Linked DNA regions of Luteolibacter sp. LG18. The main gene of each other region encodes a partner of the protein of the gene in region 2 in a complex. Links are inferred from orthologs where the notes say so. Each region holds a gene or a part of one and is shown on either strand. Other genes may lie near its edges.

Region 1 (6,800 bases), 2.0 Mb from region 2 along the record:
AGCTTTTCGATGGCGGCGACGATGGCTTCCACGGCCGCGCCTTCCGGCAGGGCGACGGTGCCGCTGGCACGGAAAATCGGGTGACCGCTCATGGCGGCGCTTTCGAGGCCGGTGACGAGTTCCTCGACATTGCCGCCCGCGCCATTGATGGCGGCGGCGAGCTGGCGGACGATGCCTGGGCGGTCGTTGCCGACGACATCGAGGGAAACGGTCTTGCGGGCCGGGGCTTCGGCGGCCTGTTCACGGGCGAACTGGATCGAGATGCCGTCCTTTTCGAGGGTCTTCAGGGCCGCGGCGAGGCCCTCGGCCTCCGCTTCCGGGCACTCCACGCGCAGGATGCCGGCGAACTGGCCCGCGAGGCGCGCCATGCGGCTTTCCAGCCAGTTTCCACCATGATCCGCCACCACCGCCGAGAGGGATTGCACGAGGCCCTGCCGGTCCGGGCCGAGGACGGTCATCACAAGATAGCTTTTCATAAAGCCCCATCCCACACCCGTTCCCTGCGGGTTTCACGTCTTTTCCGATCACGGGACGGAAAAATCACGCGGGTAGCGACGAAGCGGGGAGGGGAACCGCGAATGAACGCCAATGGACGCGAATGCGGAAGAGGGGTGGTGGATGGCACTCCGCCCTTGCGCTGAGGGGCCATCCGGCCATGCTCCGGGCGCAGTGAATTCCATTCCGGTCGAGCCTTCTTTCGAGTCCTTTGCCCAGCTGGCGAAACAGGGGAACGTGATCCCCGTTTACACCCAGCTCGCGGCTGATTTCGAAACCCCGCTGTCCGCCTATCTGAAGATACGCGACAGCCGGCACGCTTTCCTGCTGGAGAGTGCCGAAAGTACCGACAAGAGCGGGCGATGGTCGATCCTCGGCTCGAATCCGCGCCGGGTGTTCGAGGCCCGCGGGAAGGAAATCACCGTGCGCCAGGGTCTGAACGTCCGCCGCTTCACCGCGGAGGACGACGTGCTGGCCGCGCTGGAGCGTGAAATGGCCCCGTTCAAGCCGGTGCGCCATGGCAACCTGCCGCCGTTCTGCGGGGGCATGCTCGGCTACCTTTCCTACGACGCCGTCCGCCAGTTCGAGCCGACCATCGGCGCCGCGCCGAAGGACGAGCTCGGCGTGCCGGACGCGGTCTTCATGCTGGCGGACACGCTGATCGTGTTCGACCAGCGCCTGCGCCGCCTCCAGATCGTGGCGAACGCGTTCCCGGAGGAACATGCCTCGCTGGAGGAAGCCTACACCGAGGCCCGCGGCCGCATCGCCGCGCTGGTGGAGATGCTGAACCGCCCGCTCCATGTCCCGGCCCTCAATGGCCTGGCGACCGTGGATGCCCCGCAGGCGGAGAGCAACACCACCCGCGAGGAATACGAGGGCATGGTCTTGGAGGGGAAGGAGTTCATCGCCGCCGGTGACATTTTCCAATTCGTGCCGAGCCAGCGGTTCCAGACGCCGTTCCACCGCTCGCCGGTGGATCTTTACCGCGCGCTGCGCCACGTGAACCCCTCTCCCTACATGTTCATCCTGGAACTGGGGGATTTCGCGCTCGTCGGCAGCTCGCCGGAGGTGCACGTCCGCTCGATCGGCGGCCGCATCGACATCCGCCCGATCGCCGGGACGCGCCGCCGCGGGGCCAACCCGGAGGAGGACGACGCCCTGGCCGCGGAGCTGATGGCGGACCCGAAGGAGCGCGCCGAGCACCTGATGCTCGTCGACCTCGCCCGCAACGACGTCGGCCGGATCGCGAAGCACGGCAGCGTGCACGTGGATGATTTCATGATCGTGGAGCGTTACAGCCACGTCATGCACATCGTGTCCAATGTGACCGGCCAGCTCGATCCGGAACACAGCGCCTATGATGTGCTCCGCGCCACCTTCCCGGCCGGGACGGTGAGCGGTGCGCCGAAGATCCGCGCCATGCAGATCATCAACAGCCTGGAGAAGAGCAAGCGCTGCGCCTATGCCGGTGCGGTGGGCTATTTCGGCTTCGATGGCAGCCACGATGGCTGCATCACCCTGCGGACCTGCCTTCTGAAGGACGGCATGGCCTACGTCCAGGCCGGCGCCGGTGTCGTGGCCGATTCCGTGCCTGCCTCGGAATACGAGGAAACCGTGAACAAGGCGAAGGCCGTGCTCCGCGCGGTGGCGCTCGCGAGGACGTTGGAGGAGGGTTAAACGTGATTTGTTATTCGTTATTAGGAAGAAACACAAAAGGGCGCGTTGGCGGCAACCCCAATAACCTCTAACCCTTAGCCAATAACTAAAATGCTTCTCATCATCGATAACTACGATTCCTTCACCTACAATCTCGTCCAATATTTCGGCGAGCTGGGGGCGGAGATGAAGATCGTGCGTAATGACGCGATGACCGTGGACGAGGTGAAGGCGCTCGCTCCTTCCCGCATCTGCATCTCACCCGGTCCGTGCACGCCCACTGAGGCGGGTATCTCCTGCGAACTGATCGCGGCGATGGGGCGGACCACGCCGATCCTCGGCGTGTGCCTCGGCCACCAGTCGATCGGCCAGGTGTACGGCGGTGATGTGATCCGCGCCCCGCGCCTGATGCACGGCAAGACCTCGCCGATCTTCCACAACAACAGCAGCGTCTTCGAGGGGCTGCCGAGCCCGTTCGAGGCGACGCGCTACCACTCGCTGATCGTGAAGAAGGAAACGCTGCCGGATTGCCTGGAGATCACCGCTTGGACAGCCGAGGACGAGATCATGGGCCTACGCCACAAGGAGTTTCCCGTGCACGGCGTCCAGTTCCATCCGGAGTCCATCCTCACGCAGGATGGGAAGAAGATCCTCGAGACGTTCCTGAGGCTCTGATCCGGCGGGAGATCACCGCCCTCCACCTCAGAGCTCGTCGTCGGAAGCGAGCGTGAGCTGGAGGAAGACGAGGTCGAGCCACGAACCGAACTTGGTTCCGACCTCCTTGAGATATCCGGCTTGCTCGAAGCCCAGCTTTTCGTGCAGCCGGATCGAACTGGTGTTCCCGGCCTCGATACCGGCGACCATCACGTGCTTGCCGAGGGCGCGTGCCCGCTTGATCAAGGCCTGCATCAGCGCCTGGCCGATGCCCTTGCCGCGTTGGTCGGAGCGGATGTAAACGGAGTGCTCGACGGTGTGGCGATAGCCCTCCCAAGCCCTCCAATCGCCGAAGGAGGCGTAGCCCAGCACGTCTCCGTCCTCGCCGGTCGCGACCAGGACCGGATAGCCGGCACGCTGCCGGTCGGTGAGCCAGGCTTGGCGGTTGGCGATGTCCACCGTGGTGTCGTTCCAGATCGCCGTGGTGTGGAGGACGGCATCGTTGTAGATCGCCGTGATCCCTTCGATGTCGTCGCGGGCTGCGTCGTGGATGTCCATGTGGTTCCAGAGTCGATCATCCCCGGGGTGGACCGTCCACCCCATTGCCGCCGTCGGCTCTTGGGAGATCCCGTTCGTTCGTGGGGAGTGGGGGATTCTTTCAAGAAATTCCCAAAATCGCGTCAGGATCACCCCGGTTTCGGAACTAGGGAATATGGTTCCTTTTGTCTTGGTCGGTTCGAGGCATCGTCGTGGCTTCAGCTTGCTCGTCACGCTGTTGATGATGGTTCTATTGAGCACGCTGGCGCTGGGGCTGCTTTCCCTTTCGTCCATCACGCTCCGCGGTTCCACGCAGGAAGCGGCGCGGATGAGGGCCCGGGCGAATGCCCGCTGCGCACTGATGCTGGCGATCGGGCAGCTTCAGAAAAATCTCGGTCCGGACCAGCGGATCAGCGCCCCGGCCGCGCTGGCGGGAGGAGAGGTGCCATCCGCGCATCAGAGCTGGAGCGGGGTGTGGAAGTCGGATGTCACCACGCCGACGTCGTTTCCGGCTGGGCGGCAGGACCGCTTTGCCTCGTGGTTGATTTCCGCGCCCCAAGGCCAGGAGGGAGTCTTGGGAATGGTGGGCGCGATGAGCGGCCCATCCGTGGCGCTGGAGCGCCTGCCGGACGGGCGTGAGACCCGTGTGCCGCTCCTCGATGCGCCGGAGGGCAGGATCGCGTGGTGGACGGCGGATGAGGCGCAGAAGGCCACCGTGGACCTTGCCGAGCCGACGGTTTCCTCGGACAGCGCGCAGCTCGCCGCGCGGCATGCGCCGCCGCGGTTCGCGCCCGAGGCGATCGCGTCGATGGGGGCGTTTCCGAAAGACGCGGCGACCGCCAACCGGCTGGTGACGACGGAGCAGATCGAGCTGACCGGCATTCCTCCGGTCCCGGACCTCGGGCGCACCTGCACCGTGGGCGCACGCACGCTGCTGACGGACGTGCGGAAGGGTGGTTTCAAAAAGGATTTCTCCAGCCTCTTCGAGATGCCGGAGGCGGATATCTCCGGCTACGGCCAGTGGAGCGGCTCGAACTCGATCAACGACGCGCAGGCGTATGTGTATGGAAACCCGGGCGTCGCCATCGGCGCTCGCTGGAACCACCTCCACGCCTACTACAACCTCTACAAGGACGTCAGCCTCTCGAACAACGAGCCGCGGATCGAACTCGCCTCGAAGCCGCTGATTGACTGGCATCTGGCGGACCAGCAAAAGGACTACGGCGACAAGCAGGGCGGCTTCCGCTATCCCCGCATCTCGCGCATCCTTTACGTGTTTTCCTATTCGGCGGTGCCGCCCACGGGGACCAGCACCGAGTTCACGCTGCGCCTGGGGGTGGACGTCTATGTGCTGTTGTGGAATCCCTTCGACGTCCGCATCACCTGGCCCGCGAACACGAACTTCCTGTGCAAGTTCAGCAGCGGCCTGCCGTTCAAGTTCAACTGGTTCGTCAACGGGGCCCAGCGCGGGGCGGCGACCCGGCTCGGCGACGTCATCGGCACACCGGGCGGGCTGTTCCTCCAATCGCAGTTCCAGATGCCGGGCGAGTCGGTGTTCAACATGGCGCCGGGCGAGACGCGGCTGTTCTCGCTGGCTAAGACCACCAGCACCTTCCAGGGCGGGAGCTATCCGGACTTCACGCCCGGTCTTTACTACAACGACCTGCTGTTCTACGACAAGGTACTGGGCTCCGGCGGCAAGGTGACCGGCGTTTCCTCGGACCGCATTTCCGTGGGCATGGAGCCCTACAACGAGACCTCGGCCTACAACAACAAGGCCCAGTACGTGGACTTCTGGATCTATGACCGTGCCCGCGGCTGGCCCTACTATGAACACCGTGGCGAGATCATCGCCGAGGGGAACACCCAGTTCACCCAGAACCTGAAGCCGCTTCAGCAGAACGTGCTGCCCTCCGTGACCATGGCGGAGGCCGCCTCGAAGAAGAAGCCCTTTGCCGCCTTCATCATGGAGATGAAATCGGCGGGGGACTCGACCCTGGGCACGCCCTCATTCCTCTACAGCGGGGCGGGGCGGCTGTCCTCCCGCCTGAATAACAGCAACGAGGACTTCTCGCTGGATCGCTTGGAATACAAGCTGGAGAAGATGGAGTCCTTCCAGAGCGACCTGCTCCAGTGCTCGCTGCCCGGAGACCCGAATGGCGAGAACCACGGCTACGTCGGCTCCGGCCGGCTGCCGATGGACGGCCGCACGCACATGACCTCGCTCTCGATTCCCTCGATGCCGCCGGTCTCGATCGCGAACCTGCGGCACGCCAGCGTGGGCGATGGCGCGGCCTGCCTGCGCTCCACCCTCTGGGCCCCGCAGAGTGTTTCCTGCACGCCGTCCCCCAGCTACACCGACCAGGCTGTGGGCAACGCCTACGCCCACCCGCGGGTCCCTGCGAACGCGACCAGCGCCGGCAGCTCCGGTTCCACGCTCTACGACCATTCCTATCTCGTGAACGAGGCACTGTGGGACGGCTGGTTCTTCTCCTCGCTTTCGTCCCGCGCGGCGGACGGGGCCGCGATCCAGCCGAAGACGATGTGGAGCGATTTCGTCGATGGGAAGAAACCGCTGCTCAACCCGCGCTTCAGCCTGTGGAAGGGGACGGATACCCCAGAGAAGCTGCGCACCGAAGTTTTCGATGGCAGCAAGATCCGTCTCGAGGCCCACCGCTCGATCGCGGCCCGGCTGCTTCTCAACGGCGGGTTCAACGTCAACTCGACTTCCGTGGACGCGTGGACGGCCTTCCTTTCCTCCACGCGGGCGAGGTCGATCCGGAAGCTGAACCGCACCGGTTCGCCCGGCGGTGAGTTGATCCAGGCAAAGGGAACCTTGTTCTCGCGCGGGGATTTCGTGCTGGATGACCCGGTCGAAGGTGGGGGTGACGACAGCCAGTACTCCGGCTTCCGCGACCTGAGCGATGACCAGGTGCGGAAGCTGGCGGCGAAGGTGGTGGACGAGGTCAAGAAGCGCGGCCCGTTCCTGAACCTCTCCGAGTTCGTGAACCGGCGTGTGGGCGGCGACGCGGAGCTCTCGCTGCGCGGCACGCTCCAGGCGGCGATCGATGCCACCGACCTCAATGACAAGCTCAAGGCGCTCGGCAAGCCGGGCATCAGCTCGCCGCCGAGCGGTTCCTTCGCCAACACCAAGGCCGCCGAACTCAACACCTCCACCGGCGCTCCCGGCTGGCTGATGCAGGGCGACATCCTCGATCCGCTCGGGCCCCTCATCACGGTGCGTGGCGATACATTCCGCATCCGTGCCTACGGCGAGTCCACCGATCAGCAGGGCAACGTGCTGGCGCGCTCGTGGTGCGAGGCCGTGGTGCAGCGCACGCCGGACTATCTCGATAAACAGGAAACCGCCCAAACCAACCCGCCCGTGCGCCCGGTGAACCTCCAGTTCGGACGCGAGTTCCGGATCGTGGGTTTCCGCTGGTTGAACGGTCCCGAAG
Region 2 (7,079 bases):
GCCAGATCGGGCATGCCCTCGGTGGCGGCGGACTCGAAGGCGTGGGCGAACGAAGCCCCCTCCAATACCCGGCGGGTGGCGAGGGTGATGAACTCCGCCACGGCCGGGACCCGCGGGTCGCCGTGGGTGAGGTGGGTCTGCGCGCGGGCGGCGGCCACCGCCTCGTCATCGTTGGAAAAGTTCAGGGCAAACAGGGCGGCCGCGCGCGCGGCTCCGCCGAGGTCGTGGCTCTCCGAGGGCCGGTCCAGCCCGGCGGCGGAGTTCTCCAGCGTGCGGCGGGTCGCGCCGTCGAGGTACGAGTTCGGCTTGCCGCGCCAGTAGGTCAGCCAGTCCTTGCGCCAGGCCGCGGCATCGAAGCCACGGTGGCGATCGAGTGATTCCAGCAGCACCAGCGTCTGGTCGCCGTAATGGGTGAAGTCGCCGGCCTGCTTGCCGGGATGGTAGTCGCTGCGCGGATCCTCGTAGTCACGGATGCCATCCGGGAAGGCTTCCGCGATCTCGGCGTCATCGTAGATCCAGTGGGCTCCTAGGGCCAAGGCGTCGCCAAAAAAGGCGGGTAGGACGAGGTCGCGGACTGTCATGGGATGCGGAGCATCAGCTTCACCCGGATGGGCCGCATTGCAAGAACTCGTGTGAAATTGTCGGGGTGTTCGGGTCATCAGGCACCGGGGGTCGCCCGGTGCCTGTTGGACGCGGCCTGCCGCCGGAAATTCACTTCGGTTGGTCCGGATCGCCGTGTTTCAGGCCCGCGGCGTCGTAGTGCTTCAGCACGCCGTCGAGACGGCCGCGGAAGTCCTCGAAGTTCTTCCGCTCCAGCGGCGTCCACGCGATCTCGGCCAGCGCGGCGATGCGCGGGAAGGCCATGTACTCCATCTTCGGGAAATCGTGGAAGTACTCGGCCCACAATTGGGCCTGCACGCCGAGGACATGCTTGCCTTCCGCGGCGGTCAGGGCCTTCGGCACCGGGTCATAGGAATAGACCTTCGAGAGCGGCAGGAATCCGCCGATCGCTTCCTTGTCGCCGCCCTTGGCCAGCGCGGCTTCCTTCGGCTCCTGGTAGTGGTCGAAGTAGAGGTGCGAGTTCGCGGCCATCACCACGTCGTGGCCTTCCTTGGCGGAATCGATGCCGCCCTTTTCGCCTCGCCAGGACATCACGGTGGCTTCCGGGGACAGGCCGCCCTCGCGGATCTCGTCCCAGCCGATCAGCTTGCGGCCTTTCTTCGCCAGGATCTTCTCCACGCGCTTCACGAAGTAGCTCTGCACGTCGTGGCCGTCCTTGAGGTTCTCCTTCTTCTTCAGCTCCTGCACCCGCGGGGACTTGTCCCACTGGTCCTTCGGGGCCTCGTCGCCGCCGATGTGGATGTACTTCGAGGGGAACAGCGCGCAGACCTCGGTGAAGACGTCATCGATGAAGCGGAAGGTGTCCTCGGTGGGCGCGAAGGTGTAGGGGTGCACGCCCCAGCGGGTCATCACCTTCGGCGCGTAGCCCGGGATGTCATCGTTGCCCAGCTTCGGGTAGGCGGTGATGGCCGCCGCGGCGTGGCCGGGCATTTCAATTTCCGGCACCACGGTGATGTGGCGGGCGGTGGCGTAGGCGACGATGTCCTTGACCTGCTCCTGGGTGTAGAAGCCGCCGTAGCGCTTGCCGTCGTCGGAATTGCGGTTGCCATAGGGCGGGGAGGACTCGCGCCAGGAGCCGGTCTCCGTGAGCTTCGGGTACTTCTTGATCTCGATGCGCCAGCCTTGGTCCTCCGTGAGGTGCCAGTGGAAGACGTTGAGCTTGTGGTAGGCCAGTTCGTCGATGAAGCGCTTCACGTCCTTCACCTCGAAGAAGTGGCGGCCGCAATCGAGCATCATGCCGCGCCAGGCGAAACGCGGGTAGTCGCTGATGGAAACGGCGGGGAGTTTTTCCGGGGCCTGGTCCTTCCACGCCGGGTCGTTGGCGGCGGGCAGGAGCTGGAGCAGGGTACGGGTACCGTAGTAGGCCCCGGCGGCGTCCTTGCCGGTGACGACCACCGTCTTCGGCGTGATCTCCAGCTTGTAGCCGCCGACGGGCAGATCCGCGGCGGCATCGACGTCCAGGCGGATTTCGCTGGGCAGGAGGATCCGCATTTCCTCGCTGGCGGTCTTCGGCGCGTTGCCGGTGAGCTTCTGGAGGTCGGCGGCGAAGAGGTCGGCCTCGGCCTTCAGCGTGCGGTCGTAGCGGATGCCGGTGGCGGCGGTGAAATCGAAGGCGCCTTCGCCCGGTTTCACGGACACGGGCTGGGGAATCAGCGGCAGGCTGTCGGCGGCGGCGAGGCCGGATAGCGCCATCATCGAGGCAAGGAGCGGATGTTTCATGAAATCAATCGGGTACGGACAAAAAGGGTCGGCCCTTAACGTGAAAAAACCGCGGTCTTCTTTCAATGACCAATCCGCCGCGGTCATTGACATCCGGACCGTCCTGCGGAGAGTGCCGCGGATGCGTGTCGGATGGATCCTCCCCGTGATGGCCGTGCTGCTCTGCGGCTGCGGCCGGCGGCAGACCGTCCGGACGCCCAAGGCGGTCCCGGTGCGGGAGGACGGTGCCATCGCGCTGCGCCTGGTCACCTTCAACCTGCGCTATGAGAACGAGGGCGACCGCGGCCCGCGCAATTGGCACGAGCGGGTGATCGCCTCCGTCCGCAGTCTCACCCGGATGTCGCCGGACGTTTTCGCGGTCCAGGAGGCGCTCCACGGCCAGGTGGCGGACCTGCGGGCCTCGCTGCCGGACTACGATTTCACCGGCGTCGGCCGCGACGATGGCCGGCGGGAAGGGGAATACACCGGCATCTTCTACCGCGCCGACCGTTTCGTGAAGGACACCTCGGACGCCGGGACCTTCTGGTTGTCCGACACCCCGGAGATCCCCGGTTCGAAAACCTGGGGCAACGAGATCCCGCGTATCGCCTGCTGGACCCGGCTCACCGACCGCGCCACCGACCGCTCCTTCTACGTCTTCGCCACCCACTGGGACCACCGCAACCAGCCGTCCCGCGAGCGCGCCGCGCGCCTGATCGCCCAGCGCATCGACTCCCGCCGCCACGCCGACGAGCCGGTGGTGCTGCTCGGCGATTTCAACGCGGTGGAGGGCAACCCTGCCGTGACCTACCTGCTCGGCCAGGGCGGTTGGAAAAACGGCCTCGTCGATGCCTTCGACAGCCGCCACCGCGGCGAGGGCAACCGCACCACGCTCCACTTCTGGGAGGGCAAGCGCGCGGGCACCCGCAACGTCGACCACATCCTGGTGTCGAAGGGCGCGCGGGTGCTGGACGCGGACATCGTGGTCGATCCCGAGCCGCTGCCCTCGGACCACTTCCCGGTGTCCGCGCGGGTCGAGTTCCCGCGGCCGTGAGCGGTCTTCCGCCTTGCCAGCCGGGGCGGGTGGTAGTTTCCTGCCGCGGTCATGGCCGACCCGCTGACGCGTTCCGCCGTCCGCCAGCCACGCCTCGAGGGCCTGATGCCCGCGGACGTGGCCGCACGGCTGCGCCATCTCGGCGGGCTGGTGTTCTTCGATACCGCCGGCAACCAGCCCTCCAGTGCGCCGATGCCGGTTTCCGTGATCGCGGCGCGGCCGTTGAGCCTGATCGAGGGCAATCTCCACCGTTCCGGCGACCGCGCGCGGTTGCAGGCGATCCTCGATGCCTCGCGTGGCGAAACTGCGGACCGCGGCTTCCCGCTCGGCGGCCTCTGTGGTTGGGTCGGCTACGAGGGCGATTTCGTCTTTGGCGAGTTTCCCGAGATGCTCGTGTTCATCCACGACCGCGGCGAGTGGTGGGAAGCCGGCACGCTGTCGTCCGAACTGCGGGAGCTGCCCGATGATCCGGTGCGCGTCGGCGCGTTCCAATCGTGCACGCCGCGCGAGCGGTATTTGGACAATGTCCGCCGTGCCCAGGAATGGATCGCGGCGGGGGACATCTATCAGGTCAATCTCTCGCAATCGTTCCGCGCGACGGTCGAGGGCGGCTCGTTGTTTCCGCTCTACGGCCACCTCCGCGAGGCCACGCCCGCGCCGATGGCCGCGTGGTTGGCGCTCGGTGGCACCGAGGTGCTGAGTTCCTCACCCGAGACCTTCCTGCGCATCTCCGGCCGCGGCATCGAGACCCGCCCGATCAAGGGCACCCGCCCGCGTTTCCCGGATCCGGATGATGACCGCCGCAGCGCCTACGAGCTCCAGACTTCCGCCAAGGAAATCTCCGAACTGGTGATGATCACCGACCTGCTCCGCAACGACATCGGACAGGTCTGCGAGTTCGGCAGCGTGCACGTCGCCGAGATGCTGAAGCTCGAAACGCTCGAGCAGGTCCACCACCTCGTCTCCACGGTCACCGGCACGTTGCGCGAAGGCACGACCGCCATCGACGCGTTGGCCGCGTGTTTCCCCGGCGGCAGCATCACCGGCGCGCCGAAGAAGCGGGCGATGGAGATCATTTCCGAATTGGAGCAGCGCGAGCGCGGCCTCTACTGCGGCGCCATCGGGTGGTTCGGCTTCAATGGCGAAAGCCAGTTCAACATCGCCATCCGCACCCTCGTCCGGGATGGCGGGCGGTTGAGTTACGACGTCGGTGGCGGCATCGTGGCCGACTCCGATCCGCAGAAGGAATACGAGGAAACCCTCCACAAGGCCGCCGGCATCCGCCTCGCGATCGAGCGGTGGATGGAGTAAGAGGCTCTTTGCCCCGGTAGGGGCATGGGATGGTAGCCGGTGGCAAGGAGCGAAGCGACGCCCCCACCGGTTGAGATGGTTGGTTTGAATCGCATGCCGGAGGTATGCGGGAGAGCGGTTTTCGCGTTGAGACCACCGGATGCCTATCGACTTCGCAGGTCTCCCGCATCCCTGCCGGGATGCCATTCCATGTCCGCGGCGTGACCGGTGGGGTCGTCGCCTAGGCTCCTCCGCCACCGGCTACCATCCGGTGCCCCTGCCGGGGCAAAGAAGGGGCCCGATTGCCTTTTCGAAACGAGATCCGCGGCCTGGCTGGGACGCGGAAGGGAGGTTTCACCCTTGAAGCGGAACCCAAGCACCCGCCATCCTCCCATCATGTCGTCCACTCATCTCAGTTTGCATGTCCACGTGATCTTCTCCACGAAGGACCGCCAGCCATGGATCGACACCGAATGGAGAGGACGCCTGCACGCATATCTGGGAGGGGCATTCCGGGATTTGAACGTGTTCCCCGAGGCGATCGGCGGGGTGGCCGATCACGTCCACGCGCTCATTGGTCTTCAGGCCGTTCATCGCCTCTCGGACGTGATGCGGGATATCAAACGACCTTCCTCCGAATGGGTGCATCGCACCATCGGATTGAAGGAGTTTCAATGGCAGGAGGGATACGGCGCGTTCACCGTCAGCCCATCGTCACGTGAGGATGTGAGGCGCTACATCGCCCGGCAGGAAGAACATCACCGGAAGAAGTCGTTCCAAGAGGAATACCGCGAGTTTCTGGCCAAATGCGAAGTGGAATACGATGCGCGGTTCGTCGATTGAGGGAGCGCCTCCCGCGTCCCTGCCGGGACGCGAATTACCACCGCCGTCCAACCGGTGGGGGCGTCGCTTCGCTCCTTGCCACCGGCTAACATTCCACTGCCCCTACCGGGGCAAAGAGACTGGTCAACCCACCGTCCCGAACCGTCGCACGAGTTCCTCGCGGCGGAATTGGAAGATCTTCTCCAGCTTCGGCCGGACCAGCAGCGGATGGAGGAGATTGCCGATCGGCCCGCCGGGCACGGCGTAGTGGATTTCATCGGTCATCCGCGTGCCGCCCGCGATGGTTTCGAAGGTGTGGCGGTGGTGCCAGAAGGCATACGGCCCGGACCGCTGCTCATCCACGAACGAATGCCCGTCCCGCACCGCCTTGATCTCGGTGACCCAGTTCACCGTGACCAGCGGCGCGATGCCGATGCGGTAGCGCAGGATCCGGGATTCGTACATCGGCCCGGAGTGGTCGCCGATGAACTCGAAACGGATGTCCGGCGGTGTGATGGCCTGGAGATTGGCCGGGGCGCAAAAAAAGGCCCAGGCCTCCGCGACGGACATCGGGAGGTCCTGGACCTGCGTGAGCGTGTGGAGGATCATGGGGCGGGGCGGAGCATGTCCCCGCCCGCCGGGTCCATCAATCCTTCTTCATGTCGAGCGCCTTGGTCAGGAACGCCCACTCGTCGGCGGATTGCTCGATGCTCTTGTTGAGCGCCGTGCCCGCGCCGTGGCCGGCGCTGGTTTCGATGCGGATCAGCACCGGCGGCCCGTCCTGCGCCTGCGATTCCTGGAGGCGCGCGGCGAACTTGAAGCTGTGCGCGGGCACCACGCGGTCGTCGTGGTCGGCGGTCATCACCAGGGTGGCCGGATAACGCGTGCCGGACTTGAGGTTGTGGTACGGCGAGTAGGCGTAGAGCGCCTTGAACTCGTCCGCATTGTCCGAGCTGCCGTAGTCGCTCTGCCACGCCCAGCCGATAGTGAACTTGTGGAAACGCAGCATGTCCATCACGCCCACGTGCGGCAGCGCCGCGCCGAAGAGGTCCGGACGCTGCGCCAGGCACGCGCCGACGAGCAGGCCGCCATTGCTGCCGCCCTGGATCGCGAGCTTCGGTGTCGAGGTGTATTGGTGCGAGATCAGCCATTCACCCGCGGCGATGAAGTCATCGAAGACATTCTGTTTCCGCAGCTTGGTGCCGGCCTCGTGCCACTCGCGGCCGTATTCGCCGCCACCGCGCAGGTTCGCCACCGCCAGCACGCCGCCCATCTCCAGCCACACCGCGCGCGGGATCGAGAAGCCCGGTGTCAGGCTGGTGTCGAAGCCACCGTAGCCGTAGAGCAGCGTCGGGTTGGAGCCATCGAGTTTCAGGCCCTTCTTGTGGACGATGAACATCGGCACCTTGGTGCCGTCCTTGCTCGGGTAGAACACCTGCTCGCTCTCATAGGCGTCGCTGTCGAAGCCGACCTTCGGCTTCCGCCACAGCTTGCTTTCACCGGTCGCCAGATCGAGGCGGTAGATCGAGCCGGGCTCGGTGAAGGTGGAGAAGCCGTAGAAGGTCTGCTTGGCCTCCTTCTTCCCGGCGAATCC

Evidence for each region.
Region 1: the proteins of pabB (region 2) and llg_RS14590 are in contact, whole or in part, in a solved structure (PDB 8RP0), measured with the Escherichia coli proteins. The link is inferred for Luteolibacter sp. LG18 from one-to-one orthologs.

The regions. Positions count from the first base shown.
Region 1 is NZ_AP024600.1:3,647,692-3,654,491, forward strand. Bases 1,170-4,044 are described here. They hold llg_RS14590 (aminodeoxychorismate/anthranilate synthase component II), read left to right. Parts: upstream 1,170-2,262; coding sequence 2,263-2,826; downstream 2,827-4,044. Other genes in these bases: trpE (anthranilate synthase component I), read left to right, coding at 1,170-2,172; llg_RS14595 (N-acetyltransferase family protein), read right to left, coding at 2,854-3,363; llg_RS14600 (hypothetical protein), read left to right, coding at 3,518-4,044. Outside these bases: llg_RS14580 (ACT domain-containing protein), read right to left, coding at 1-476; more of trpE, read left to right, coding at 670-1,169; more of llg_RS14600, read left to right, coding at 4,045-6,800. UniProt on the Escherichia coli protein: Part of a heterodimeric complex that catalyzes the two-step biosynthesis of 4-amino-4-deoxychorismate (ADC), a precursor of p-aminobenzoate (PABA) and tetrahydrofolate.
Region 2 is NZ_AP024600.1:1,631,800-1,638,878, forward strand. What follows is about bases 2,694-5,554. They hold pabB (aminodeoxychorismate synthase component I), read left to right. Parts: upstream 2,694-3,424; coding sequence 3,425-4,684; downstream 4,685-5,554. Other genes in these bases: llg_RS06855 (endonuclease/exonuclease/phosphatase family protein), read left to right, coding at 2,694-3,373; tnpA (IS200/IS605 family transposase), read left to right, coding at 5,060-5,506. Also shown: llg_RS06845 (ADP-ribosylglycohydrolase family protein), read right to left, coding at 1-581; llg_RS06850 (beta-N-acetylhexosaminidase), read right to left, coding at 712-2,340; more of llg_RS06855, read left to right, coding at 2,462-2,693; llg_RS06870 (SRPBCC family protein), read right to left, coding at 5,630-6,094; llg_RS06875 (prolyl oligopeptidase family serine peptidase), read right to left, coding at 6,132-7,079. UniProt on the Escherichia coli protein: Part of a heterodimeric complex that catalyzes the two-step biosynthesis of 4-amino-4-deoxychorismate (ADC), a precursor of p-aminobenzoate (PABA) and tetrahydrofolate.